Regions from separate parts of the Acinetobacter sp. CIP 102129 genome, predicted to be linked through region 3. Evidence: predicted binding sites of a transcription regulator. Region 3 holds the regulator's gene; each other region holds the start of a gene.
What was found. Region 3 encodes PhoB, which activates phosphate uptake and scavenging genes when phosphate is short. Its sites were predicted from a motif close to TGTCATNAANCTGTCATAA; they were not measured.
Positions count from the first base shown of each region.

Region 1: the regulator PhoB is predicted to act here: its motif matches at 5,018-5,036, upstream of F973_RS03715 (porin).
Region 2: the regulator PhoB is predicted to act here: its motif matches at 2,373-2,391, upstream of F973_RS10425 (inorganic phosphate transporter).

Region 1 is NZ_KB849339.1:432,753-443,060, forward strand. It holds gene F973_RS03680 (O-succinylhomoserine sulfhydrylase) at 1-1,114, opposite strand, end outside; gene F973_RS03685 (alpha/beta fold hydrolase) at 1,250-2,335, shown strand; gene F973_RS03690 (NAD(P)-dependent oxidoreductase) at 2,339-3,211, shown strand; gene F973_RS03695 (hypothetical protein) at 3,291-3,491, opposite strand; gene F973_RS03700 (hypothetical protein) at 3,580-3,783, opposite strand; gene F973_RS03705 (YARHG domain-containing protein) at 4,159-4,428, shown strand; gene F973_RS03710 (HIT family protein) at 4,508-4,921, shown strand; gene F973_RS03715 (porin) at 5,175-6,269, shown strand; gene F973_RS03720 (YidB family protein) at 6,331-6,954, opposite strand; gene F973_RS03725 (DUF6231 family protein) at 7,121-7,582, opposite strand; gene F973_RS03730 (DUF2797 domain-containing protein) at 7,613-8,482, shown strand; gene lpxB (lipid-A-disaccharide synthase) at 8,512-9,696, opposite strand; gene F973_RS03740 (ATP-binding cassette domain-containing protein) at 10,075-10,308, opposite strand, start outside.
Region 2 is NZ_KB849341.1:494,937-505,244, forward strand. It holds gene F973_RS10420 (hypothetical protein) at 1-494, opposite strand, end outside; gene F973_RS10425 (inorganic phosphate transporter) at 701-2,326, opposite strand; gene metH (methionine synthase) at 2,764-6,450, shown strand; gene F973_RS10435 (DNA cytosine methyltransferase) at 6,509-8,446, opposite strand; gene def (peptide deformylase) at 8,534-9,016, opposite strand; gene F973_RS10445 (DUF2505 family protein) at 9,223-9,714, opposite strand; gene F973_RS10450 (hypothetical protein) at 9,824-10,114, opposite strand; gene F973_RS10455 (universal stress protein) at 10,292-10,308, shown strand, end outside.
Region 3 is NZ_KB849340.1:130,299-140,606, reverse strand. It holds gene F973_RS04810 (DUF445 domain-containing protein) at 1-238, shown strand, start outside; gene F973_RS04805 (hypothetical protein) at 275-724, opposite strand; gene F973_RS04800 (methionine aminotransferase) at 1,006-2,160, shown strand; gene F973_RS04795 (MATE family efflux transporter) at 2,253-3,620, shown strand; gene F973_RS04790 (SDR family NAD(P)-dependent oxidoreductase) at 3,684-4,511, opposite strand; gene F973_RS04785 (TetR/AcrR family transcriptional regulator) at 4,858-5,535, shown strand; gene phoB (phosphate regulon transcriptional regulator PhoB) at 5,773-6,483, shown strand; gene phoR (phosphate regulon sensor histidine kinase PhoR) at 6,492-7,850, shown strand; partial or broken gene F973_RS04770 (IS3 family transposase) at 7,980-8,799, opposite strand; gene asd (archaetidylserine decarboxylase) at 8,969-9,820, opposite strand; gene F973_RS04755 (sulfurtransferase) at 9,817-10,308, opposite strand, start outside.

The DNA of each region.
Region 1 (10,308 bases), on a different contig from region 3:
TCAATCCTTCTTCAATCCCTGCGGCTTGTTTGGCTTCGGCAGACATTCTACCATGCGAGGTGGTTGCTGGATGGGTAATTGTTGATTTTACATCGCCCAGATTACTGGTAATCGATAGGAAACGCGTGTTGTCAATCACCGTCCATGCGCCTTGACGCTCACCTCTTACAACAAATGAAACCACACCACCAAAACCTTTTTGCTGTTTTTTAGCAAGCTCGTGCCCAGGATGGTCAGGCAAACCTGCGTAATACACTTTTTCAACCTTGTCATGTTGATGCAACCATTCAGCCAGTTTTTGTGCATTTTCACAGTGCGCTTTCATACGGATACTGAGCGTTTCCAAGCCTTTTAGAAAAATCCATGCATTGAATGGACTCATTGAATTACCAAGGGTACGCACAACGCCGTTAATTTCTTCAACCAAATCGTTCTTACCAACAACTGCACCACCTAAAGCCCGTCCCTGACCATCAATATATTTAGTTGCTGAATAAAGAACCAAATCGGCACCAAACTTAATCGGCTGCTGTAACACAGGTGTACAGAAACAGTTATCCACTGCAAATAAAGCACCATGCGCGTGGGCAATATTTGCAATTGCTTGCATATCGCCCACCTGAGCCAGTGGGTTGGACGGCGTTTCAATAAACAATAGTCGTGTATTTGGACGAATTGCCTGTTCCCATCCCTCAAGATCACCCAAATCAACAAAAGTCACTTCAACAGCAAATTTTGCAACGTACTTTTCAAATAAGGCAATGATTGAACCAAAAACGGCGCGTGAACAAATCACATGATCGCCCGCTTTTAAATACGCCATACACATGGCATGTACTGCTGCCATCCCTGAACTGGTTGCTACCGCACGCTCTGCGCCATCCAGAACAGCCAAACGTTTTTCAAAAGCCTGTACGGTTGGATTGGTATAACGTGAATAGGTATTACCTGCAATTTGCCCAGAGAATTTTGCAGCGGCATCAGCTGCACTTTCGCAAACAAACGATGAGGTTAAAAAGATAGGTTCACTATGTTCGCCCTCAAAGGTGCGATCATGCCCTGTGCGAATTGCCAGAGTGTCGAGTTGATATTCTAAATCATCGCTTGGATTCATGGTTTTGTATGCCTTATGATCATCATGCTTCAATATGCCAACATTTTGAGCGTCCAGGGTATTTAAGGTCAAGGCGTAAGATGAAATTATCGCTTAGACTTCGTGCAATCTTGACTCATGATGAGACTTTCAAAGATGAAATCGCTTGTGGAACAACAAAAAATAAACTTTAAACATTTAGCCATGCGTGTATTTGACACAGATCGGCTGGTGCTGTCTCAATCAACCGCCTATCAAGTGATTGCCGAGTTTAAACAAACCCGTGTTCGTTTTTATGCCTCAGAAAACAAACGTTATAAAGAGCCACTGGTCTTTGTTGCGCCGCTTGCGATTAATATGGATATTTATGACCTATATCCTTATCGCTCTTTGGTCAAACATTTCCAGGACAGTGGTTTTGATGTGTACCTGATTGACTGGGGCAAACTCACTTATAAAAACTATCAGGTTAATTTCTTGTCATTTATTGATAAGTTTATTCCACGCTGTATTGAAGCGATTCAAAAACATTCTAAATCTGAAAAAATTTCTCTACATGGCTGGAGTATGGCTGGCATTTTTGTCACACTTTACACAGCCCGCCATCCATCCAATCCAGTTAAAAATCTGGTCGTACTCGGTAGCCCAATTGACAGTTATGCTTCAGGCTATATTGGCAAACTATACAAAACACTGGCATATATTACGACGCGTAACCCAACCATTAAAGATTATGCCTATAACCGTTTGCCAAAGCTGATGATTCATTCACCAGGCTTCCTAAACTCTTTAGGGTTTAAACTACTTGATCCAAAAGGCTGGATTGATGGCAATATCCAATTACTCAAAAATCTGGATAATCTCAAGCTGGTTCAGGAAAATGCCACACTGAGCCATTTCCTGAATAACATGATTGACTATCCAGGTGGTATCAATCAGGACATGCTGTTTAATGTATGGCTACAAAATCCATTGAAGCATGGTGCAATCAAACTCAAGAATGAGACGATTGAACTGAAGAATATCAATTGTTCGCTCTTGGTTGGTGCGGGTAAAAGTGATCAACTGGTGACTTCCGATGCCGCTTTTCCACTGACCCAGTTGACAAGCAGTCAGGATGTCACCTTTACTTTAATCCCTGGCGGACACTTAGGTTTAATGTCCAGTCAAAACAGTTCTATTGAGTTCTGGCCAACACTGACCAACTGGTTGGCCGAACGATCAACTCCTATCAAAAGGTAAACTATGAGTCAATCTGTTGCATTTATCGGTTTAGGCGCTATGGGCTATCGTATGGCAGCCCATCTACCAAAGCATTTCGAGGAAGTTTATGTCTGGAATCGAAACTTTAGTAAAGCTGAACAACATGCAACAGAATATGGAACTATAGCGGTTGAACTGGCTCAGGCAGTACAGGCAGATATTATCTTTTCATGCCTGCCAACAAGTGCAGATGTTGAAGCCTTGATTGATGGTGTGAATATTAAATCAGGTGCAATCTGGATTGACTGTACCAGTGGTGTGCCCGAGACAGCTCGCCGTCTGGCCGAAAAGCTAAAAGTACAGAACGTCGATTTTCTCGATGCACCTGTGAGTGGACAAACCATCGGTGCAGAAAATGCGACTTTAACCGTAATGGTAGGTGGCGATGTTAGTGCTTTTGAGCGTGCTTATTCTGCGATGGCAGCCGTTGGAAAATTGATTCAGCATGTTGGTGATTCAGGTGCAGGCTTTGCAGTAAAAGCCATCAACAATATGTTGCTTGCCGTCAATTTATGGTCAGTTGCCGAGGGATTTACCACATTAAAGGCACATGGTGTCAATCTGGACGCGGCACTCAACTGTATTAATGCTTCCAGTGGCAAAAGTCTAGTCACCGAAAATATTTTTCCTCAACGCGTACTGAGTCGTGAGTTTCCCTGCACCTTTGCCTTGCCTTTATTGGCAAAAGATACAGGAATTGCGCTAGATTTAGTACATAACGCGAAACTTCCAGCGCCTATACTTGCCCTGACCCAAAGCTTGATTCAGGCTGCAAGTTTAACTGCCGAAGCGAATAGTGATTTCTCCGCAGCAGTTAAACTGTATGAATCATGGAGTAAAATTACACTGGAATAGAATTACCATTTAAAAACAATATTTTATATCTAATTAAGATACCAGTCTAAAAAAGCCCGCTTAATAAAGCGGGTCTTGTTTATTCCTCAATTTCTATTGGATCACCATCTTTTGGGCGAATATGCCGTTCACCATCATCGGCTGGGTCAACACTGGAACCATCTTGGGTAATGCTGTTGTATAACTCATCCTCTTTCTTATCATCTATAAATTCCTCATCTTCAAAATCCAGAGGTTCATCATCATCTTGAAAATTTAAAGGCTTATTCTGATCTATCATGTTGTTTTATTCCTTAATCAAGCTATGTCACTTCATGCTTAAATAATTGCCAGACAGATTCAACAGTGAACAGTCATCATTTTTGTAATTATTTGAATGAGTCTATTAATAAATTAAGCAGTCTGGACGCTTCTTCCTCATTACTCTGGTTTACCACGTATGAACCATGACCGCTTGCTGCGGTAACTGTATCAATCGTTATCTTTACATTGCCATCTGGTGAAGTAAAAGTAGAAACCGCCACAATGTGCTGAGTATTCAAATAATTTTCAGAATCAATTTTGACTAACATACTTATCTCCTTAATTATTGGAGAAATATATATCACAAGCATATGTAACGCTTCGTGAGAGCACTGTCATGCATTTGTTTCTCATTTGCCTGTTACGTCTATAAAGTCCCAATACCGATTTCCGAACATTGATTTCTTCTTCAGTAAAAGGCAGATGCAAAACCAACTCTGCAATCGTCAGTGTATTCATCCCATTGATAAATGATCTTGGTCTGGCATAAGATCAAGTTGAAAAAGCTTATTAGATATTCAAATACACTATTGAATTTTCATTAATACGCCTTATATTAGTACTAACGTTGCGACCAAAGCATGTAGAATATTTCTATTCCACAAGACTTTTGGTTTATACCTTTTAAATTAGAGGATCACCTCATGAAGAAGTTTACAGTTGCGGTTTTTGCTGGATTAATAACTCTTACAGGGTTTAGTGTTCAAGCCGCAGCCCCAGAACAAGACTGTAAAAAGTTGCAGGATGACTATAACCTCATTTATGCGTCTAAGGGTTTCTGTTTCAAGGATGCAGATGCTAAAGCCAAGTACGGCAATGAAAACTGCCATACCACCAAACCAAAGTTTTCTGACAAAGAGCAACAACGTCTCGATGAGATTAAAGCTCGCCAAAAAGAGCTAAACTGTAAATAGAAACTGATTATTAGATTTTGTCCTCTCCTTTTAGCCTTTAGGAGAGGAAACTTGAATTATTCATATTAAGGGACTCATCATGGCCTACGATGACCAAAATATTTTTGCCCGAATTCTTCGTGGCGAATTGCCCGCGATTAAAATTTATGAAGATGATCAGGTTCTTGCCTTTATGGATATCATGCCTCAGGCAGAGGGTCACACTTTAGTGATTCCAAAGACTCCCGCAGTGACATTGTTAGACCTACCTGCCGATGCAGCCGCCTACACCATCCAGATCGTTCAAAAGATTGCCCGTGCGATTGAGTCTGCATTGGATGTTAAGGGTATTGTACTCATGCAACTTTCTGGCGAAGCTGCGGGTCAAACTGTGCCACATGTGCACTTTCATTTGATTCCAAGCTCAATTCATCATCTAGGTCGTCATGCGGCTCAAATGGGTGATCAGGAGAAGATTAAGGCGCTTGCTGAAAAGATTAAGGCAGCCCTGTAACTGATAATTTTTTCGTAAACGGAGTTGTTACTCCGTTTTTTTATTTGATAACTATTTAATAATCAATAACAAATAGAATTATTACCAAATATAAACTGTCATTAAATTGTCATTTTCCTTTCACTTCTCTGTCATAAAGTTTGCCGATACTGCATACAAGTCAGTGAGCTGTGTAACTTTTTGTACATAAGCAAGCTTATTACAGTAACTAAGGCATATGCCATTTACAAAAAAGTGTTTTGGAGAAATCTCAATGAAAAAATTGCTTCTTGCTGCTACTGTAGCAACTTTAGCCATGAATGCAGCGCAAGCAGCACCAACATTGTATGGTAAGCTCAGTGTGACTTTGGACAATATTGACAACAACGGCTTTAAAGATGAAAGCGTAACAAAAGTAAATTCAAATGCTTCACGTATTGGCGTGAAAGGCGAAGAAAAATTAACAGATAACCTTTCAGCAGTTTATTTAGCGGAATGGGAAATTAGTGCTGATGGAGACGGTGATGTATTTAAAAACCGTAACCGTTTTGTCGGTATTAAATCTAACGGCGTTGCAACATTAAAAGTTGGTCAATACGATTCTTACTTTAAAACTGCAGCTGGTAATAACCAAGATATTTTTAACGATCACAATGAACTTGACATGACTAAAGTTCTTGTTGGTGAAGATCGCTTAACTAACGTAATTGGTTTTGAGACTGATAAAAAATTACTGGGTGGCTTAGCATTTAACATCATGTTCCAACAAGGTGAAGAATCAGAAGGTGCAAACAGCAAAGCTAAAGGTTACGAAGGTAGTCGTGATGGTTTCGGTGATGGTGTTTCAGCATCTCTTACGTATGAAAACAAAGATATGGGCTTAGCTGCTGCAGTTGCTGCAAACCGTGCGATCGCTTCAAAATTCAATGCTTACTCAGATTTAACTGGTATTTATACCGATGCTGTGCGTGTAACAGGTTCTTTAGACTTGGGCGCAATGGGTGCTAGTGGTTTAGTATTGGGTGCTTTATGGCAAACTGCCCAACCAACTGATGATACTGTTACTGTAACGAAAGGTACTCCTGCTGTTGTAACTTCTTATAAAGGCTTACAAGAAGATGCGTTTGGTGTAACAGCGGCATACAAAATTGGTGCTACCCCTGTGAAGTTAAAAGCACAGTACATTTCTGCAACGACTGAAGTCGATGGTATGAAAGACCGTCAACAAGACCTTTACGGTGTAGGTGCTGACTACCAAATCAACAAACAAGCTCGTTTCTACGGTATTGTTGCTCAGCAAAAACGTGACTGGTTAACTAAAGATGATAAGAAAACCAATATTGGTTTAGGTATGGAATATAACTTCTAATTTGAAGTTCAGTTCTAAATAAAGAAACAAAAGGGCGATATGCCCTTTTGTTTTATCCATTTTATTTCTTTAAGAAACCACTGAGCAAGTTTAAAACTTGTTGAATATCATTGTTGGCTTCCTGTGGATTAGTGTTTCCACCTTGTGGTGTTAAGGAATCAATCACTTGGGGCAAGACTGAAGCAATTGCACCATAAATTGCTGACTTTGGCGTTTGGGTTTGCTGGGCAACCTGCTCCACATCTTGGTCATCAAATAGGCTTTGAATATTTTGCGCTGGAATATCCTGTGCATTTTGCTGTTGTGGATCGACCCAGCTTTGTACCTGATTGGCTAAACCTGCATTTTTCAGTTTATCCAATGCACCTTGCAAACCGCCCTGTTTTTGAATCCATGCAAGAATTAAAGGCAAAACGGCGATTAATAAGGTTTGTGCTGTCTTACCACCTGCCGCATTACTTTGTGTTGAAGTATTGCCATCGCCGCCTAATTGGCCTAGCACAGAACCAAGAATTCCACCTAGACCACCTTGTTGCTGGTTTTGAGTATTTTGTTGCTGTTGTCCACCAAGTTGTCCCAATACCGAACCTAAAATTCCGCCTAAACCACCACCCTGACCTGATTGCTGCTGACTGCCTAAAGCCTGTTTTGCTAAAATTTCAACAATGTTGGTTAAATCTGTCATGACTTATATGTTCCTTTTGAAATTATTTATCCAAAAAGAATACGCTGCTTTGAATACACAAAACAAAATTGAATTGTTAAATTTTGCAAGAGCTTGCGATAAATCTCTATCCAATCTTGCCTATTGAATGGTTGAAGTTCCATAGAAATTAAATCATTGCTGAGATTTACCAGCGGAATTTATTCCAGTTTTCAGGATTGGCCCAGAACTTCGAGTTAAACCAGTCTGGTACATGCTTATAGGTCAAGATATTAAACTGCCATAAGGCAAAATTACTGTCATGAGTCGTTTTATCAATCAATTGGGTAAAACCCAGCGAACGCAAGAGCTTTTCATCATCCAGTTTACTGACCACAACAATTCGTTTTGCCATGAGGTCACGCAACTTCACCAATAACTGTGCCTTTTGCGTTTGATTGATGTCCTGCATTTCTTCAGTATCAAATAATACAAAACCTAAATCATAACGCTGTGTAAATGGCAGATTTAAAAAGTCAGTTACGTTAAAATAATGCCATTGAATTGAAGCATGATGGTCAATGTTTTGACCAATACACAGTGCGGTAGCAATGGGCTGTTCCTTAGATAAATCGTCTAGCATCGAAGTGATGACATTTTGTCCAGCCATAAGCCACCTAAGTTGAAAAGAGAGAGGATGATGGAACTACAAGGCATTTGCCATAAAATGCACGCAGCGCTCAAGACGCATAGTGTACCTGATCAGGCAATACACAAGGCAAATGTTGAATATAAATTTATACTGGATCGTTCAGAAATCGACCTACCCTTTGTCTTGGGTCAGGAGTTGGAGATTGAATGGACAGGTAATATTTTCTGTACCTCATGCGGTGCCAAAACCCCAAAGTCATATTCACAGGGTCATTGTTTTAAATGTTTTAAAACCAAGGCGGAATGTGATTTGTGTATTATGAAACCCGAAACCTGCCATTACCATCTGGATACATGCCGTGAGGATGAGTTCGCGCATAGCGTTTGCTTCCAGCCTCATATCGTTTATTTGGCCAATTCAAGTGCCCTAAAAATCGGGATTACCCGAATTGTGAATATGCCAACCCGTTGGCTGGACCAAGGCGCAACGCAGGCGCTTCCCATCCTGAAAGTGGGTTCACGTCGTTTGTCTGGGCATTTGGAAACTTTGTTTGGCACACAGATTGCCGATAAGACTGACTGGCGTAAATTGCTTAAAGGTGAAGCTGAACCTTTAAACCTGATTAAGCAGCGCGACCAGATTCTTGAGGAATTTGCTCCTAAAATTCAAACAATTCGTGATGAATTTAGTCAAAACCTTGAGTTTAATGAAAATCTGGAGTTTCTGGAAAATGAATTACCCAGAGAATTTATTTATCCAGTTAAGCAATATCCAGAAAAGATTAAATCGTTAAATCTGGACAAGACACCCACAATTCGTGGTGTCTTGCAGGGCATTAAAGGTCAGTATTTATTACTGGATATTGGGGTGATCAATATCCGTAAATATACGGGTTATGAATTAATCCTACGTGCATAAATAAAAAGGTGGCATTTAAGCCACCTTTTTTATACTTCTTCTGTTTTTAAGCAACTCAAAATTGCCTGTACGGGGTCTTCTGTATTTCCTGAGATTAACTGTTTATGCATACTCAGGTGTTGCATCATTTGAATATGTGCGGTTTCGTGATGCATCAAGCGTTCAATTTCTGCTGCCAAATGCTGTGGTGTGGCATCTGCCTGAATCAGTTCCTCAATCACTTTTTTGCCTGCGATAATATTCGGCAATGAGTAATAAGGAATTTTAACCAGAAACTTGGCAATAATATAAGTCAGCCAGTTCAGTTTATAGAACGTCACCATTGGCCGATGCAACAACATGGCCTCAAGCGTCGCCGTACCAGAGGCAAGTGCCACAATATCGCTGGCATTCATCACCATACGACCAATTTTGGATTCTGCATCAGTATTTTCCAGAATATGGATTTTTACCTTTAGTTCGGTATCCATATTCTGAATTCCTTGCTCAATCTGCTGCTTACGTGCGTCATTAATTGCAGGGATTAAAAACTCAAGATCGGGATATTTCTTATGCAAAATTTCGGCTGTACCGATTAATAAAGGCAGTAAACGCTCGATTTCACCCCGACGGCTACCAGGGAGCAACGCAATATGGGTTTTATGGGCAGACAGTCCAAGGTGGTGTTTTGCTTCGGTAATTGAGTTTTTTAAGGGCAATTGCTTTGCCAATGGATGCCCGACAAATGCCGCAGGCACATCATAGTTTTGATAAAAGGTTTTTTCAAAGGGAAATAAGCACAGTACTAAATCAATACTTCGTTTAATGCCATGTACCCGTCCTTGCCGCCATGCCCAGACCGATGGGCTGACATACTGAACGGTTTTAATGGGTAGATTATTTTCCTTGATGCTTTTGGATAAACGTAAATTAAAATCAGGTGCATCAATCCCAATAAAAATATCGACTGGATGTTCAGTCCAGCGCTCAACCAGACCATCGCGGACTGCAAATAATTTTTTCAGGTCCTTTAACACTTCAACAATCCCCATGATGGATAGAATTTCCATTGGGTAATAACTATGGAAACCCTCAGCAATCATTTGTGGACCACCAATCCCCTCAAATTCAGCATCAATTCCTTGCTCGCGAAAACTACGCATAAGCTTTACCCCTAGAGTATCTCCAGAGACTTCACCCACAACAATGCCAATTTTTAGTTTTTGCTTTAACAAGACCTAAGCCCCTTGCCAGTATTTAAAAGTATTCTAACAAAATGATTTTACACCGAATCATAAAAAATCATGTAATTTGTTGATGTGCAGTAGAAATTGCTTCTCATCCAAGATAGCATTAAATAATCCTCATACCATCTGGATTTGCGATAAAGGAACAATTTCTTGAATTTTACTTAAATAATATTATTAACAATAATCATTTTCATATTTTATTTCTTCTCGGCTTAGTGTTTTTATGACTGTTTATGGCTAAATCCACCACACCAACTTTTGTCTATCGACTCAGTATTTTTTATCTTTTTGCTTTCACATTCATACTGGGTGAATTGTACCGGGTTTGTCGGAGACTTTTTTATTTAAGTTAGGCCACCTGACCTAACGGATTAATCTTATCATAGTAGATTGCTTCAAACTCAAAATCGGTGAATTACTTAGCTGATGATCCTGTAATTCAATAATTTCTGCATCCAGCTGTTCCAGCTCTTCATGATGATGGGTCACATAAATCATCGGCACCTGTATTTCATCACGGATGCGAGTAAAAAATGGCAGGATCTGCTGTTTCAGTTTGGTATCTAGGCCAGTCAATGGCTCATCCAAGAGCAGTAA
Region 2 (10,308 bases), on a different contig from region 3:
TCAGATAAACTGTCTGTCATTGAAACAGCCATATTTGAAAGCAAACTGGTTGGGTTGCCTGCAACAGGATCAACTGGTGAGTTCTTTACCCATTCCTTGGTTAATGCCTTTAACAGGTCTTTATCCATGCCTTCCAGCGCATCAATAAATTTTTCCTTACTTTCCTCACGGGTTGCACCCATATAGCTACGCTCAATGCCTAAAGATGGAATCTTGAAAACCAAGGTAGATGAGTTCTGGGCATAACTGATATTGACAGGAACACTACGTAAATCAAGTTTTGCATTCAATGCTGATGTATCTGAATAATTTGGGAATATTTTACGCATATTTTCAGATTCATATTGATCGGCAACATTCAGGATCTTGTTATAGCCAATTATCTGGGTCACACCATCCACTTGTAGTTCAGCTGTGAAGATATCCTTTGCAAATACTGAACCTGTTCCCATCACAGCAATTGCCAGACCCGTTGTCCAAATCTTGATATTCATTTAACCATTCCCCCGAATGAATCCATTTCAAAAACAAATATTTCAACTGGTAAATGGTATGTTATTTTTTGTTGAAAAAATATTCCTCATTTGAGGAATAGACTTTTTATATTTTTTTAGATAAGGGGATGCAAAACAGGTATTTTGATCAAAAAAAAGCCTTGCTGAAGCAAGGCGTTTAAAACGTTAGATTCGACTCTTTGCAATCAAGACACGAACTGTAGGAACAACCAGTATAGTCCGCCTGAGATTGTAATCGTTGCTGGCAAGGTAAAGATCCAAGCCGAAAGAATGGTTCTCACTGTCGCAAAATTCAGACCTGACTTATTCGCCACCATGGTCCCTGCTACCGCAGAGTTCAACACGTGGGTGGTCGATACTGGCATACCAAAGCCATCCGCGGCTGCAATCGTGGTCATCGCCACCAATTCTGCTGACATGCCTTGACCATAAGTCATATGGTTTTTACCAATACGCTCACCTACAGTCACGACAATACGCTTCCAGCCCACCATCGTACCTAGACCTAAAGCCAATGCTACAGCCACTTTCACCCATGTTGGGATATACTGTAAGAATGAATCTAAGTTACTACGATATTCTTTTACTGTCTTTTTGCCCGCTTCCGACATCGCTGGCAATTGATCCGCTTTATCCAAGCGTTTGAACGCTGTCGTGCTTAAGTACATGTCATTACGTAGTGCAGAAACTTCAGCTTCAGGAATATCTTTAAGATCTCCGTAATGGCCAACACGCTCACCCAAATGATCTGTCAAACTGGCTAAAGCAGGTACAACTTCTGGAGTCATTTCTTTGGTTTGAATATATTGCGTGATCACCGTACGGGCTTTTTCATCTGCAATATCGTTATGATTCGGATAAATCACAGCCGCAGTTTGACCTGAAAGTTGAGCAAATGACTGAATATGCTGTGAATCTAAATTCTTATTTAAAGAATAAGCCAAAGGCACGATACCAATCAAAATCAACATGATTAGACCCATACCTTTTTGACCATCATTTGAACCGTGAGCAAAACTTACACCTGTGCAAGTAAAAATCAAAATGGCACGAATCAGTGGAGGTGGTGGTTTGTTGCCTTCAGGTGGTTGGAACAGTTCCAGTTGTTTCTTAAAGATTTTTTTCACCAATAAGAATAACACTGCTGCAAAAGCAAAACCGATCATGGGTGAAAACAGTAAAGCTTTACCGACTTTAATCACCTGATCCATATCAACACCTGAAGCACCACTGCCTGAATGCATCAAGTAGTTCATGATGCCCACACCCAAGATCGAACCGATCAAAGTGTGTGAACTCGATGCTGGAATACCCAAGAACCATGTACCCAAATTCCACAAAATCGCAGCAATCAACATGGCAAACACCATGGCAAAACCTGCGCCTGAGCTGACATTCATAATCAACTCAACGGGCAGCAACGCAATAATACCGTAAGCAACAGCACCACTCGCTACCATAACCCCAAGGAAGTTACAGAAACCAGCCCACATCACTGCAACAGGTGCAGGTAATGCATTGGTGTAGATCACCGTCGCTACAGCATTTGCTGTATCGTGAAAACCATTAACAAACTCAAAGCCCAGCGCAATAAAAAGTGCCGTTGATAGAAGAATAACTGAATATAAACTTAATGCTGGAACGTGCGCCAAGTCAGCGCTCACCTGAAAACCAATATAAATAAGTGTTGCAATAATAATTGTTAAAAACACCGGCATAAAGAATTTCGGTGTAGGGACATGCACATTCGTCGATTTTGCCTGTGAACTGGCAAGCGGTGAATCCGAAACAGGAGGAAGATTAGAATTCATGTAGACGGCAAGAGGATAATTAAATCCCCTGTATTGTTTAATTAAATTATGACAATTATATGACAAAGGACTGTCACATGAAGCCAAAATTTCATAGTTTTGTCACATTTTCTGGGATTTTATTAGGAAAATCTCACTCTTTTTTAAAAAATTAATTATTAAAAACAGCATGTTAATAAAAATACTTTTAAACTAAAACTATTTGTCTGATTTTGCAACAAACACAACAAAATATGAAACTTATTTATCATATTTCGAAATATATGTTGTCTTTTAAAGCATTATTCACCGAAATTATTGCAATTTCATGAAGCTTTTATGACATTCTCCATTTAGTCTGATGAATCACCCTGACTGGGCATTGAAAATACACGCTTTGGCGTAGCTTCTGTTACAATGCGACTGCTTTTTAAACTTGCTATGTACTGGGGTTCCTTATGTCCACACTTGCCACCCTGAAATCACTTCTTGCCCAGCGTATCCTGATTATTGATGGTGCAATGGGAACCATGATTCAACGCCATAAATTACAAGAAGAAGATTATCGTGGTGAACGCTTTGCAGATTGGGCATCAGACCTTAAAGGCAACAATGATTTATTGGTGCTAACACAACCACAGATTATTCAGGGCATTCATGAAGCCTATCTGGATGCTGGCGCAGACATTATTGAAACCAACAGCTTTAACGGCACTCGTGTTTCCATGTCGGACTACCACATGGAAGACCTCGTACCCGAGATTAACCGTGAAGCAGCACGCCTAGCACGTGCGGCATGTGACAAATATTCAACCCCAGACAAACCTCGTTTTGTTGCAGGTGTGCTTGGTCCCACTTCCCGTACCTGTTCAATTTCACCGAATGTGAACGACCCTGCTTTCCGTAACATTACTTTTGATGAACTCAAAGAAAACTATATCGAGGCGACACATGCCCTCATCGAAGGTGGTGCCGATATTCTTCTGATTGAAACGGTATTTGATACGCTGAACTGTAAAGCAGCGATTTTTGCGGTTAAGGAAGTATTTAAGCAAATCGGTTATGAATTGCCTTTAATGATTTCAGGCACCATTACCGATGCATCAGGTCGTACTCTGACAGGTCAAACGGCTGAAGCATTCTGGAACTCGGTGCGTCATGGTGATTTATTGTCGATTGGTTTTAACTGTGCATTGGGTGCGGATGCCATGCGCCCACATGTTAAAACCATTAGTGATGTCGCGGATACTTTTGTTTCAGCGCATCCAAATGCTGGTTTACCGAATGCGTTCGGTGAATATGATGAAACGCCAGAGCAAACCGCAGCTTTTTTAAAAGAGTTTGCAGAAAGTGGTCTCATCAATATTACAGGTGGTTGTTGCGGTACCACACCAGATCATATTCGTGCCATTTACAATGCTGTTAAAGATATAAAACCACGTCAAATTCCTGAAACCAAACCAGCCTGCCGTTTAAGTGGTTTAGAACCATTTAACATTTATGATGACTCTTTATTTGTCAATGTCGGTGAGCGTACCAACGTCACAGGTTCAAAAAAATTCCTGCGTTTAATCCGTGAAGAAAACTTTGCCGAAGCTTTAGAAGTTGCACAGCAACAGGTTGAAGCTGGCGCACAGATTATCGATATCAACATGGATGAAGGCATGCTCGATTCGCAAAATGCGATGGTGCATTTCCTTAACCTTGTCGCTTCTGAACCAGATATCTCACGTGTGCCGATCATGATTGACTCATCTAAATGGGAAATCATTGAAGCGGGCTTGAAATGCGTTCAAGGTAAACCTGTGGTGAACTCGATTTCCCTCAAAGAGGGTTATGATGAGTTTGTCGAAAAAGCTCGCCTATGCCGTCAATACGGTGCAGCGATTATCGTCATGGCATTTGATGAAACAGGTCAGGCAGATACCGCTGCACGTAAACGTGAGATCTGTAAACGTTCTTATGATGTGTTAGTGAATGATGTGGGCTTCCCTGCCGAAGACATTATTTTCGATCCAAACGTGTTTGCTGTCGCAACAGGAATTGAAGAACACAATAACTACGGCGTTGACTTTATTGAAGCGACAGGCTGGATTAAACAAAACTTGCCACATGCCATGATTTCAGGCGGTGTGTCCAACGTATCATTCTCTTTCCGTGGCAATGAACCTGTGCGTGAAGCAATTCACTCAGTATTCCTTTACCATGCCATTAAACAAGGCATGACGATGGGGATCGTGAACGCTGGTCAAATGGCGATTTATGACGATATTCCAAAAGAACTGAAAGATGCGGTTGAAGACGTTATCCTGAATCAAAATCAGGGTGAAAGTGGACAGGAAGCCACAGAGAAATTGCTTGAAGTTGCAGAAAAATTCCGTGGTCATAGTGGCGCACAACGTGAAGCTGAGAACCTTGAATGGCGCAATCAATCAGTTGAGAAACGTCTTGAATATGCACTGGTTAAAGGGATTACCACTTATATTGATGAAGATACCGAAGAAGCCCGTTTAAAAGCCAAACGCCCTCTTGATGTGATCGAGGGTGCATTAATGGATGGCATGAACGTGGTCGGTGACCTGTTCGGCTCAGGAAAAATGTTCCTGCCACAAGTGGTAAAATCTGCCCGTGTTATGAAGCAAGCTGTAGCATGGTTGAATCCGTACATTGAAGCGGAAAAAACAGGTAGCCAGTCTAAAGGTAAAGTCCTGATGGCAACCGTAAAAGGCGATGTACACGATATTGGTAAAAATATCGTGGGCGTGGTGTTGGGCTGTAATGGCTATGATATTGTCGATTTAGGTGTCATGGTTCCTGCTGAAAAAATCCTGCAAACCGCGATTGATGAGAAATGTGACATCATTGGTTTATCTGGCCTGATCACCCCATCGCTGGATGAAATGGTGTTTGTTGCCAAAGAAATGCAGCGTAAAGGTTTTACCATTCCTTTACTGATTGGTGGTGCAACCACATCGAAAGCCCATACCGCAGTGAAGATTGATCCGCAATATTCAAATGATGCGGTGATTTATGTAGCAGATGCCTCTCGTGCAGTGGGTGTGGCGACTACCCTACTGTCTAAAGAAATGCGTGGTAACTTTATTGCTGAACATCGTGCGGAATATGCCAAGATTCGTGAACGTTTAGCCAACAAGCAACCGAAAGCAGCCAAACTAAGCTATGCAGAATCCATTGAAAATGGTTTTAAAATTGATGACAACTATGTACCACCAAAACCAAATACGTTAGGTACACAGGTTCTTAAAAATTATCCGCTTGAAACCTTAGTACCGTATTTTGACTGGACTCCATTCTTTATCTCTTGGAGTTTGGCGGGCAAATTCCCGAAAATTCTGGAAGATGACGTGGTGGGTGAAGCAGCCACTGATTTATATAATCAGGCACAGATCATGTTAAAAGACATTATTGATAATCATCGTTTTGATGCCCGTGCCGTGTTTGGTTTATATCCTGCACAACGTACCGATGCAGATACCGTGAGTGTGTTTGATGAAAATGGTCAGAATGTCACACATACCTTTGAACATTTACGCCAACAATCCGATAAAGTCACAGGTAAACCAAACTTGTCTTTAGCGGATTATATTAAGCCATCTGCTCAACCAGAAGATTATTTGGGCGGTTTTACTGTATCCATTTTTGGTGCAGAAGAATTGGCAAATGAATATAAAGCCAAAGGCGATGATTATTCTGCAATTTTAGTACAGTCTTTGGCGGATCGTTTTGCCGAAGCTTTTGCCGAGCATCTGCATGAGCGGATTCGTAAAGAATTCTGGGGCTATAAAGCCGATGAAATGTTGGATAATGAAGCACTGATCAAAGAGAAATATGTGGGGATTCGTCCTGCACCTGGTTACCCTGCCTGCCCTGAACATTCGGAAAAAGCCGTGTTGTTTGACTGGTTAGGTTCTGAGGAAAAAATTGGCACCAAGCTGACTGAACACTTTGCCATGATGCCACCATCTTCTGTGAGTGGTTTCTATTATTCTCATCCTGATAGTGATTATTTTAATGTAGGTAAAATCTCACAAGACCAGCTTGAAGATTATGCCAAACGTAAAAATTGGACTTTAGATGAAGCGAAACGTTGGTTAGCGCCGAATTTAGATGATTCAATTGCGTAATTAAGCACACACCAAAAACGATCCCCTTTATTAAAAGAATAGAGGGGATTTTAAATCATCAGGTGTTACGGATTTGTAAATTCAGTTTAAAATAATATTTACCATTGGTTTCCTGGTAAATGGTACCGAAACGATGACGTGTACTGGAAGCTGTATCCAGTTTGGTATTTAAAAATAAATATTCTTTTAAATCTGCATCTTTTATTACATGATAAAGTAAAAGATCACCATCTTTTCTGACCACAACCAAACCATTACAGGTATAAGCACCATCCCACGGCGTACCAGAGAACATGCCTAATAAAATTGCTTTTAGAAAATCCTTAACCCGAATCGTTTTGATTTCATCATCGACTAAATCTCTTAAATAACGCCCTTGACCTTTATAATATTTAAGTAGTGTTTCTGCCAAATATTCTGGCATTAGCGAGTCTGCTTTTCGTAAATTATCATTAAATACGTCATTTTCACATTTATAAAATTCGAGTTGCCCTCCTAATTCTTCAATTTTAGTTAAACGATCCTTTATTTTTGATGAAGTTTCAATTTGATTGACATCCTGTAATGTACCTGTAAAATTCTTCACTTCATAAATAAAATTAGTTGTCGATCCTGCATTGAGTAGTGTTGGCGCACTGCCTAAAAATGATTTTATTCCCAATGGGTCATATTGATAACTTTGATTTTGAAATTCAAAAGAAATATTTAAATCAGCCTTAGTATATGAGTTGCCTTTAAAAGAGCTAATCTTTAATAATTCCAATAAACTCTGTTGTTCAATATTAAAAGTTTTTGTTTCAGGATTTAAAATCGTGTTCTTAATCTGGGCAAGCACTTCATCATTTAAAATATGCTGAATACAGCCTAAATCAATCGTTTGATTTCCCTCAATAATTTTTAAGTGATCGTCACCAATGACATAAAATTTACTGGAACCAATATGTTGTAGAGCATAAATTTTAATAAATTCATTGGGTTGTTTTTCTTCTAACCGAGCATTACCAAATGATAACTTTTTATCATGCATAAGCTTCAGGAAAGCATATAATTCACTCCATTCACCTTTATTGAATTTCATTAAATCCTTTTCCTCTGTACGCTGTATGGTATGTTGTTGTAAATAATTCTGCACTGCTTTTGCTACATGATAGACCACATCCACACAGACACTATTCCCCAGTTGTTTCATGGCCTGGGTTTGATTCACAGGAAACTCAAAATCATCAGGGAAACCCATCATCCGTTTTCCCTGTTTAGGGGTTAAACGGCGTACTTCATGATTGACCAGATAACCGTCCCAGTTACGGCGATCATCAATTGGTGAACTTTTACCACCGACCCTTAAGGTAAAACCAATTTCGCGACTACATTCTGCTTCCCATACATCCGACATATTTAATTTAAGTGGGACTGGTGCTGGAAATTGAAACGCCTGCTGAGTCTCAACCAAATCTTTATTAAACCCAACAATAAAGATACGTGGTCGATGTTGTGGACGGCCGTATTCACTGGCCTTTAAGATTTTATAGTGAACTGAATAGTTTAACGACTCCAGCTCATGCCTGATAATTTGAAAAGTACGGCCTTCATCATGATTCACCAGTCCACGTACATTTTCCAAAATAAATGCTCTGGGCCTTTTTTTCGATAAAATTTCCAGAATACAATAAAATAAATTGCCTCTTTCCGACTTGGCCCCATCAATTAGCCCCTCTCTTTTTCCTGCATGAGAAAAGGCCTGACACGGGAATCCGCCACATAAGATGTCATGTTCAGGAATCAATTCATAGGAGACTGAACGAATATCTCGATTAAAATCTTTTTCATCAATTTTATGGTTTTTTAAATAGGTTTTTCTGGCATGTTCATCAAATTCTGATGCAAAAACACACTGCATACCCAATTGAGATAAAGCAAGATGAAAACCACCAATCCCTGCAAATAAGTCTATAAACTTAAATTTTTCAGAAAAATCAAATTCTAAATTTGTACTCATTCACTGCAAGCTAAAAAAATCATTGTCCTATTATAGCCAAATATAAAATCGGATTGTTAAATGTATTGACAAACGTATGATCAATAATCAATGCATTCTTTCCACAAACAGCACCCCATCCAAATGATCAACTTCATGCTGCACAATACGTGCAGGAAAACCCTCGTAGCTGGTTTCAACCACTTCACCCTGTAAAGTGTAATAACGCACTTTAACCATTTGAGCACGTTCAACCTGTCCACGTTCATTCGGCACACTCAAACACCCCTCTTCACCAAAACAGGTCGCTTGAGAAAACTCTAAAATCTCAGGATTGACCATCACAACAGCATCCATTTCTGGTGCATCTGGATAACGTAAGTTTGGTCGGGACGCCACAATAATCACACGCTTGGAAATATAAACCTGCGGTGCTGCAATGCCAACACCATTACGTTCAAGCATGGTGGCATGCATGGCAGATGCAAGCGCCATCAACCATTCACTATTAAATTCTGCATCGGCCACCAATGCCGCTTTCAGCTTTAAAATGTCTTCACCACGTTGTGCCACAGGTAAAATCACGCTCATCGCATAACCTTATAATTGTTTTGATCAAATCGTAAATAATATCGTATTGGATATTGAATCGGGTTGTCATAATTTTCATTTAAGAATCTTGTCAAAGTACCGCTTTACTCAGTGTGGTTGGTGTCATTCTTGCGCTTCTGCCCTGTTTTCTACGCTTCTAAAAACAAAAAACTCCCCTGACGGAGAGTTCTTTTATCGCATCTAAATTAAAGGTTTTTCTTTAATTCATCTTCAACAATTTCAATCTCAAGTTGGCTAAACTTACGAATTTCGCCCTCTGCATGCTTTTCAAGCATTCCACCGATCAAAGGTACTTTCACCTTTACCGTCCAGGTCAGAGTAATGTCTACTTGGTTACCGTTACCTGTTACCTTACGCTCAGCTTTCGCTTCCAGTGGCAGGTTTGCGCCCAGCTCAACCGTTGAAGTCAGGTTTTTCAAATTGGTGATGTCTGAACGTTTTAAACGGAACGCATTTTTTAATAATTTTTTCGCAACTTCTGGAATATTTACATCAAGGTTATATTCACGGCGTAGGGTATAAATGTCGCCATTGATGTTGGATTCAATAATTTCCAGATTCTCACCTGGAATACGTTTACACACTGCTTCATGCAATGAGGTGTCGGCAACCAGTCTTGAAAAATCTTCAATTGAAACACCGTGAATTGTTTCGTTAACTGTAAATTGATGTGCCATCTTTAAACTTCCGTTTCATTGTATTTAGGATTTCGGGATTGTACAAAATTATAGCACTGTCTCTTGTAGAACAAAGAATTTTCTTGAAAAAAATGGGTGACTGCACGGATTAGTTATTTTTATTGTAATGATACCGCATACATAGTTTTACCGTTACGTGCTCAATATGGCTGATGTATAGGTAATGGTTGCCGTATTCAATGATGGCATAGAAGTGTTCAGCACCATCATCCAGTCCTGTCGCTGACCATGTGGTGCCCTGTGGAAATTCATCCAGCCATGTGGCTTTATAAAAATCCGAAACGGAGTCAAAAGCCAGATAGCTATCAGGGTCATCCATAATTTTGGCGGCCATCTGATCAAATTTTTGCTGTTTAAATGCTTCCAGACTCAGTAGCACAAATGTTCCCATGATTTTAAATAGTGTTAAATTCAGCATCGTGTCTAAAGTTAATATTTAGCCGAATTACAAAAATACCATGATATTCCTAGCGTTATATTTTGCTAGGCCGCGTTCAATATGTTATCAACTGCTTATACTTTTATCTTTTACAACGATAAACTATAAGGAGTAAATATGTCTTATCAAAATAT
Region 3 (10,308 bases):
GGTTCTGAATGAGAAAATGGTCGGTTTGGCAACCAACTTTAGCGAACAATATAGCGACAAGATCATCCGTTATATCAGCGAACGTATCCACGAGTGGGATTCACGCGAAATGATTGCCAAAATCGAAAGTGAGGTCGGTGGTGACTTACACATGATTCGCGTTAATGGCGTGATTGTCGGGGCGTTTATTGGCTTGGCACTGGGTGTGATTCGTGCGATTGTTGAAAATGTTTTATAAATAGCAACGGAACGATGGGGGATTTACTCCTCATCGTTATGCAGATTGCGCAAGTTGTTGCTTGCTTTGCTGGTAATATCGAACCAGTGCATCGGTGTCCTGCTTTAGGAACGCAGTGAGGTAGGTTTTGACCTGTACCAGAGAAAGCTGCTTAAATTGAACCGTCTCTTTCGCCTGAAGCGTAATTAATCCAAATATTTGTTTTTTAGCAACAACTACAGGAATGTCTGTCTTGACGATAAAGTTAAGTTCCTGAGATGATCCATAAGTATTCAATACGATTTCTATGGTCTGTTCCGTCTTCTCATCGGTAATGGTAAAGGTCGGACTAGCACCATCCAGTTGCAACCAGCGGCTTAACTGCTGTTTCCAGCCCATTCGGTCAAATCTGGTCAATATCCCAATGGTATTCAAAGTCCCAAACTGCTCCACATCATTAAGATCAATATGATGCGGATAGCGTATTTTTAAATCGAAACTGTCCATTGGCTGATGTCCCATTTCACTATAATTGGTATTTAATTGAACCGCTCGATAGAAATTATAGCGCTTTACAGCAGCAACTAAAATAGCGTATCATCATGAAAAACAACAAATTTTTTAGACAATTTTCAATAAAAAATGACCAATTCCGTCACTATTGTTTTTATTCAGACACAATTACCTGTTTTTACTGACCTAAGCCACATTTTTCAGTCAATTAACGGCAAACCTCAACATTTACTATACAATCACTGCAAAACAAAACGTCAATCAGGTTAAAAACAATGTTGCAGCTTCAGTCAAAACTCCCGAGCCAAGGCGTGACCATTTTTAGCGTGATGACTGAACTTGCACAACGGCTCAATGCCCTGAACCTGTCACAGGGCTTTCCCGATTTCCCAGCACCGCCTGCCCTGATTGAAGCCCTCTGTCAGGCCACCCAGTCAGGATACAATCAATACTCTGCGGGTGATGGTCTACTGGCATTACGTGAGCAACTGGCGCAGCAATTTCTACAGCGTGACCAGCTACAGCTTGATCCCATCACTGAGATCACCATTACCCCAGGCGCAACCATCGCAATTTTCTGTGCCATTCAGGCCTGTATTCATGCAGATGATGAAGTGATTATTTTTGACCCGAGCTATGACAGTTATGCTCCCGCCGTACAGCTTGCAGGTGGAACATCCATTCATATCCATCTGGAGGCACCAACATTTCAGGTGGACTGGCAACAGCTTAAAGACCGCATCAATGCCAAAACCCGCATGATTATCGTCAATACACCGCATAATCCGACTGGTGCGATTTGGTCAGAACAAGACTGGCATCAACTGATTGAACTCATTCAAGATAAAAATATTGTGGTGCTATCTGATGAGGTGTATGAACATCTGGTATTTGATCGACAGAAACACTACAGCGCGCTACAGTTTCCAGAACTGCGTGAGCGTAGTTATGTAATTGGCTCTTTTGGCAAAAGTTATCATGTGACGGGCTGGAAAACGGGCTATTGCGTTGCAGCACCACATTTAATGCGTTTGTTTCGTCAAATTTATCAATTTGCCAATTTTTGCGGAACCACACCTTGCCAAATAGCATTAGCGAACTATATGCAGCAACATCCTGAGCACATTCAGGAACTCCCGAACTTTTATCAGGCGAAACGCGACCTGTTTAATGCCCAGATTGAAAACTCACGTTTCAAATTGATTCCATCGCAAGGTACTTATTTCCAAAGTCTGGACTACAGTGCAATCCGTCCTGACCTGAATGACATTGAAATGTGCCAGTTTTTAGCGGAACAGCATAAAATCGTCGCGATTCCAATCTCAGTATTTTATAAAAATGCACCAGATGATCTACGCCTGATTCGTTTCTGCTTTGCCAAAACCGACCAAACGCTGCAACATGCAGGTGAAATTCTGGTGCGTTGCTGATCAACAAAAAAATAAACCGAACAATCATGACTTCCACCTGACTGATGATGGTATGGTGAAAAAAATAGATGTTTCAGGATGAAGCAAACTGAATGACACCACACCAACCTCTGGTGATGCAGCCAAACCTCTGGAAAACCTTTTTTGTCTTTCTGGTTCCCTTGATTGCCACCAATATTTTGCAAAACCTGTCGGGAACGATTAATACCATCTTTGTGGGTCAAATGATGGGCGTGGATGCCATTGCCGCAGTTTCAGTGTTCTTTCCAATCCTGTTCTTTCTGCTTGCCTTTGTGATTGGGATCTCGGCGGGAACAACCGTGTTGGTGGGACAGGCCTGGGGTGCCCAGAATCTTGAGAAAGTGCGCTGTGTGATTGGTTCAACCCTGTTCATGACCCTGATTGGCGGGAGTGTGATTGCGGTTTTAGGCGTGATGATGGCTGAGCCCATGTTGAAATTGCTGGGTACAGATGCCAAGGTCATGCACCTGTCGCTACCCTATGTGCAATGGATGCTGGCAGGTAGCCCACTGTTATTTGTCTATATTATCTACACCTCAATTCTTCGCGGTGTCGGCGACAGTGTGACACCGCTGATCGCATTGAGCCTAACCAGCCTGATTGGTCTGGCGGTTACGCCTGTGTTGCTGAAAGGCTATTTTGGCTTTCCCGCCCTCGGGATTGTTGCACCAGCCATCGCAACCATTCTGGGTTATGCAGCCGTATTGATTTTTCTAGGGTTTTATCTCAATTATAAAAACCATCCACTGAAAATAGATGCGCGACTTTTGCAAAGCATTCGCCATGATGCAACAATAAGTAAACTAATCCTAAAGCTTGGTATCCCAACAGGCGTCCAAATGGTGACAACTTCATTGGCAGGCTTAGTCATTATTGGTTTGGTTAATCATTATGGTGCACATGCGACCGCAGCATATGGTGCAGTGAACCAAGTACTCAACTATATCCAGTTTCCAGCGCTATCCATTTCAATTGCGGCTTCTATTTTTGCCGCACAGGCGATTGGTGCTGGCAAGCCCGATTTACTGGCCAAAGTCACCCGAACGGCTTTAGGAATGAATGTCATATTTACTGGCAGTTTGATCACTTTGGCTTACTTATTTTCCAAATATTTAATGGCGCTGTTTATTACCGATCACAGCGTGATTGAGCTTGGGCAGCAACTGTTGTTTATTGTACTGTGGGCTGTTTTATTCTTTGGGGCTAGCGCGATTTTTGCATCAATCATGCGGGCTAGTGGTACAGTGAATGTCCCAATGATGATCAATATTCTGACCATTATTTTAATTGAAGTTCCTTGTGCCTATTGGTTTAGTTCGTTATGGGGCTTAACGGGCATTTGGACGGCTTACGCACTTTCTTTTGTCTGCTTATGTGTATTACAAGCCTCTTATTATCAGTTCGTTTGGAAGAAAACCAAGATCAAAGTCCTTATTTAAAAATTTCTTTGATCCTCAAATAAAAAAGCCATTCTTTAAGAATGGCTTTTTTATGCTTGAAACTTACATCATTTTCGTTGCAATCGCTGCAAGACGTTGATAGCCCGTTGGGAACAACCGTTGAAATGCATCAATCACGCGTGCATCAGTTCCAATCAACAAACGGCGTTTATCTTTTAACACCGCATTTAAAATTTGACGCGCTGCCTCTTCTGGCGGTGTGCGTAAAAGTTTATCAAACTGTTGGGTGGATTTGGCTGGATCCATACCCAAAGTTTTGAGGCTGTCATTCATCTTCGCCGCTTTTGCGATATTGGTGCGGATACCCCCTGGGTGTACACAAAGAGAACTTACGCCACTCTTTTCAATATCAAGCTCCTGACGTAATGATTCAGTAAAACCACGTACCGCAAACTTGGTTGCGTTATAGGCAGACTGTGTTGGCTGCGAGGTTAAACCAAAAATACTGGAGATATTGATGATATGACCATCTTTGGTTTGCTTAATGAATGGCAAGAATTCCTTGGTGCCGTAAACCACGCCCCAGAAGTTGATGCCTACGATCCATTCCAGATCTTCATAGCTTGCACCTTCCACAGTTGAGCCCAAAGCCACACCCGCGTTGTTGAAGATCATATTTACTCCACCATGATCATGTACCGTTTCCTGCGCCCACTGTTTCACCGCATCACGGTTTGAAACATCAAGCACCTTGGTGGTTACAGTCACTGGATATTGTTTTACCAGCTCAACAGTTTGCGCCAGTCCCTTTTCATTGATGTCACTCAATGACAAATGGCAGCCCTGTTTAGCCAATAAAACTGCGAGTTGCTGCCCAATCCCAGAACCTGCACCTGTGATCGCCGCGACTTTATTTTTAAAGTTTTTCATTGCCTATCCTTTGTATAAGGGTCTGTGAAATGCCAACAGACCCTATGAATGAGATGCACATAGTTCGCCCCAATCATGCGTTATCATGTGCAGTTTAAGCTGTAACCAATATAATTTTGACAATACATGTTGTCAATATAGTACAATGGACCTTTAAGACAAATGGCAATAACCAACACCTTACATGTCATAATAGGCCTATTTACATTTTATGGCCGAACATGGTTAAAAGAGACAAGGTGGATTTTCAAAATTTGGTTATGCCAGGTCAGCACAACATTGTTGAAATACAGATAACCATGATCTACATGATTTAAAGACTTTTTATTAAGGAACGGTTTTCTCAATGGCAACTCAAGATCGATCGATACGCAAGAAAAATACGACTGATAGTAAAGAACGTCAGTTCAAGGGTCTCTCCTTGACTGAGCGCAAGCAAGCACGCCGCGAAAAACTGATTGAGGCAGGCATTGCCACGTATGGCACACAGGGATTCTTCTCCGTGACGGTTAAGGATGTCTGTAATGAAGCCAAGCTGACTGAACGCTATTTCTATGAATCATTTAAGAAAAGTGAGGAACTATTTCAGACGGTTTTCCTGAAAATGATCGAGAAAATGCAGACCTGCCTGACCCAGGCGGTACTCATGGCTGCGCCTGAACCGAACAACATGGTCACGGCGGGATTGTCCGCCTTACTCAGTACCATTAAGGATGATCCACGCATGGCACGGATCATTTATATTGATGCCATGCTGGTGCAGGATTTACATAACCAGGCCACCATTCAGGAAACCCTGACCCAGTTTGACCGTATTATTCAGGGCTTCGTGATGATCACCATGCCCAATGCCCCACAGAGTGCTGAAGGAGTGTCTTTAATGGCAACAGGGCTGAATGGCTATGTCACGCATATCATTATCCGTTGGGTTTCCGAGGGCTTTAAGCAGCCACTGGAGGATGTTTTGGCGGCCTGCTGTGCAGTGTTCCAGTCCTTTATCGAGACCACAGCCAAAAAAAATTAAAGTCGTTTTACAGTTTTATGACAGATACAGCCCTAAAACCGAGGTAGAGTTAAGCAAATGAATTGCATGGCTTTATTGATCGTTTAACTGTCATCATTTGGTCACTGCTCTGCCCCAAAACTGTCACAATTTATTGCTAAATTCGACTTTATCAGCTCTTTTGCAATGATATTGTCATAATTAATCTTTGTAATAAGCCTGTCATAACTAAAAAACCATATTTAAGGGTATTGCGCTGTGAAAGATGACTATATTTTAATTGTCGATGATGAGCTACCAATCCGCGAAATGATCCATACCTCTCTGGATATGGCGGGCTTCCAGTGTCTACAGGCGGAAGATGCCAAACAGGCGCACCAGATCATCGTTGATCAGCGCCCCGCACTTATTTTGCTGGACTGGATGCTTCCAGGGGGAGTCAGCGGTGTGGATTTGTGCCGTCGCCTGAAACGTGATGAAAATCTGGCAGAAATCCCAGTCATTATGCTAACGGCTCGTGGGGAGGAAGACCATAAGGTACAGGGTCTCGATGCAGGTGCGGATGACTACATGACCAAACCATTCTCCACCCGTGAACTGGTGTCACGCATCAAGGCGGTGTTGCGCCGTGCCAATGCGCTCAGCGGTGAAAAAGTGATTGATGCCAACGGCTTAATGCTTGATCCTGTCAGCCAGCGTGTGAGTTTTGGAAACAGTATCCTTGAGATGGGGCCGACTGAATATCGTTTGCTTGCTTTCTTTATGACTCACCCTGAACGTGCATATACACGTGCTCAATTACTTGACCAAGTTTGGGGAGGCAATGTATATATCGAAGACCGTACTATTGATGTACATATTCGTCGTTTGCGCAAAGTGTTAGAACCATTTGGTGTTGATCGTTTTGTACAGACGGTACGCGGTACAGGCTATCGTTTCTCTACACGCGCTGATTTGGCAGCAGGTTAAAATACTTTATGTATGAACCCTATCCCGTCCCTGAACTGGCACGTGAATACCAGCATTTTCGCTACAGCAGTTTATGGACGTTTGCAAAACAGGATTTAAGGCTGCTGCTGTTTTTCTTATTGATTGCAAGCTTGATTGGATTCGGGGTCGGATACTTCTGGAGCTGTGTTTTTATCGCGTTCGTGGTTTTTTTTGCCCTCCAGCTACGCTCGCTTTATCTGGTCAATGACTGGATTTCCAATCGCCCCTACGATGTGCCACCCAACCTCAATGGTATCTGGGGTGCATTGCTGTTCAATGTCTACCGTGCCCAGCGTCAGGAACGTATTGTTCAGGCGGAAATGGTCGGACTGATCGACCGCGCCCAATCATCTCTGGTGGCGTTGGCTGAGGCAGTGGTTTTGATTGATGACCAGCATCAAATTGAATGGTGGAATCCCGCTGCGGAAAAATTACTGGGGATTAGCCCATTGGACCGAGGGCGTAACTTGCTGGCGATTTTACGCCAACCCAAATTTATTGAATATTTCAAGCATAGTGATCAGGCACCCGATGGCATTCGTCTACAGGTCAAAATGGATGAAGAACATTATGTACAGGTGAAACTGACCCGTTTTGGGGGTGAAAGTCGGTTGCTGGTCGCCTATGACATTACCCGCATGCACAATCTTGAACAAATGCGTAAGGACTTTGTCGATAACATCTCACATGAACTACGAACGCCATTGACCGTGCTCAGTGGCTATATCGAAACCTTTACCGATCAGGATGACATTACCCCACGCTGGAAACGTGCCTTTACCCAAATGCAGTCACAAACCAAGCGGATGAATGCATTGGTCAACGATTTATTATTACTCTCCAATTTAGAAAATAATAAGAAAGTGGCAAAAAATCAGATTATTGATATGGCCAATTTAATGAACCAGATCTTCGATGATGCCCGTGCCTATAATCTGGATTATGGTCATACCCTGAATCTGGATATTGATAGCCACTGTGACCTCATCGGTTCAGATATGGAAATTGCCAGTGCATTCAGCAACCTGATTACCAATGCCATTAAATACACCCCTAAAGGTGGCATTATCACCATTGGCTGGCATGAAGATGGTGATCACGCCTACTTTACAGTGCAGGACACTGGTATTGGTATTAACCCCAAACACCTGCCTCGCCTCACCGAACGTTTCTATCGGGTGGACAGTGCACGTAGCCGCCAGACAGGGGGAACAGGTTTGGGCCTCGCCATTGTCAAACACGTGCTGATGCAGCATGGTGCACATCTGGAAATTAGCTCGAAAGAAAACGAGGGTTCAACCTTTACTGCGGTTTTTCCGAAAGAACGCTTGTACCGAATGTTGTAAAGTTTAGGGCATCTACCCTTCCCTCTGCGTTTAAATTTAGCTATTATCCTGTCTAGATTTTTCGCTGTAGACCAAAGGTAATATCCCCATTTTTAATTGAATTAATGGGTAGAAAATCTAAAGCCCTTGTTATTGTTTAAAAATAGGTGAACAACCATTTACTGACATATGAGGTCGTTCGTGATTATAAAAGTACTGCCAGTCAGTTGTATAGTCCTGCACCTCGCTCAGATCTCGAAATAAATATTGATTTAGACATTCATAACGTACTTTACGATTAAATCGCTCAACATATGCATTTTGCTGTGGATGGCCTGGTTGAGTAAATACATGCTCAATACCATGCTGATCACACCACTTTTCCATCAGCTCCCTTATATACTCTGGGCCATTGTCGGTTCTAATGCGTTTAGGTTTACCTCGCCAGTCAATGAGCTGATCAAGTCCTCTCAGCAAACGTTCTGCTGGCAATGAAAAGTCAATCAACATATCCAATGACTCGCAATTATAGTCATCAATCACGTTGTGAACTCGATAACTACGTCCATCGCTGAGTTGATCATGCATAAAGTCATTGACCATGATTCATTCTCAGCTGTCGGTACTGCAAGGGTTTGAGGCTGTTCTCGTTTAATCCGCTTATTAGGCTTGATTCTTAAATTAAGCTCAAGCTCCTTATAAATGCGATAGACACGCCTTGCTGAGCAGTGCTCCTCATTCCACTGATAATTTTTGATATTACGCAGATACAAAAAGCAGAGTTTGAAGCCCCAAGCTCTTTAAGCCGCGTCATCATTGAAAGATCCATGCCGCCATATTTGGACTTCCATTTGTAGAATGTAGCAGAGCTCATACCATGTTCGCGGCACAAGTTCGGTATGGGTGTTCCTGCTTCAGCTTGCTTCAAAATATTCATGATCAAGCTGTCTGAATACTTAGATGTTTTCATAGAAAATCTCCTTAAATCAAGGTTATTCGGTTTTCTACTTTTAAACTCAATTATTTTTTGGGGGGATTACCGTTGTTGGTGGCTCCCATTTAGCATAATACGCCTTATGCGAAATACATAAAAAATTAAAGCCCCTAAGTTTTAAGGGCTTTTTAAAATCACTTCTAAATTAAACCGAATGCCCCAACCGCTCACCCATCACCACAGTTGAATTGGCTTTAAACTGCTCTTCCCACACCATTTTATCTTGTTCAAATAAAACAACGGCTGTTGAACCCAAGTAGAAACGTCCAAGCTCCGCACCTTTATCCAGTTGCAGTTGATGATGCTGTAACTCAACTTTACCTGATGGCTTCACCTTACCTGTCGCAACGGTTTCAATGCCAGCCACAATCATCGCACCCACCAACACCACCGCCATACGGCCCAGCTCAGTATCAAACAGGCACACCATACGTTCATTACGGGCAAACAAGCCTGGGACATTTTCCGCAGTTGTTTGGTTTACTGAAAATAACTCGCCTGGAATATATAAGGTTTCCGTTAATGTTCCAGCAAATGGCATATGTACGCGGTGATAGTCTTTCGGTGATAAATAAACCGTTGCAAATTGCCCATTCTGGAATGGTTTGGCCAATTGCGGATCACCAATCAATTTCTCAACAGAAAAACTTTGACCTTTGGCCTGAAAAATATCGCCAGATTCGATTTTACCTAACTGCGAAATCGCACCATCCGCAGGGCTAACAATACTATCGGCACGCTCATCTACACCACGCACACCCTGTTTTAATGCACGGGTGAAAAATTCATTAAATGATTTATACTGATTCGGATTCGTTTGTTCGGCAATGCTCATATCAATGCCGTATTTTGCTTTGAACGCTTGAATCACAGCAGTTTTCACCAAAACGTTTTCACTTGCTGCAACTTTGCCAATAACACGGCTCAGTTGATGTTGCGGTACTAAATTTTGTGCTTTGATAAAAAGTTGTTTTTTAAAATCTGCTGAAAAACTCAAGACGGTGACTCCCCTGAAATAATAGGACTATCGAGGCGATTGCCCCATTCACTCCACGCACCATCGTAGGCCCTGACTTGCCAATTGAGCAATCTTGCCAATATATACGCCAAACCCGAACGGTGATGCGACTGACAGTACACCACCACAGGTTGTTGTAAATTAAAGCCTAATTGCTCCAAACGTTGTTGAGTGCGTTCAAGCGGGTGCAATTTTAGATGATTTTCACGATTAAGGGCAGTACTCCATTCAAAATGCAGTGCATTTGGGATGTGACCCCCACGACGCGCAGCTAAACGTAGTCCAGTATATTCTTCATTGGTACGACAATCCCAGAGCTGAATATTCTGTTCTTGAACCTGCTGCAATAGCTCGTTGTATTCAATCCGATGCTGTTGCACACTATCCAGATCAACCTGTAGCACATCAGCGACAGGGATGACTTTTTCAACCATTGCGGTGGTGGGTAGACCAGCGCCCAACCAGCC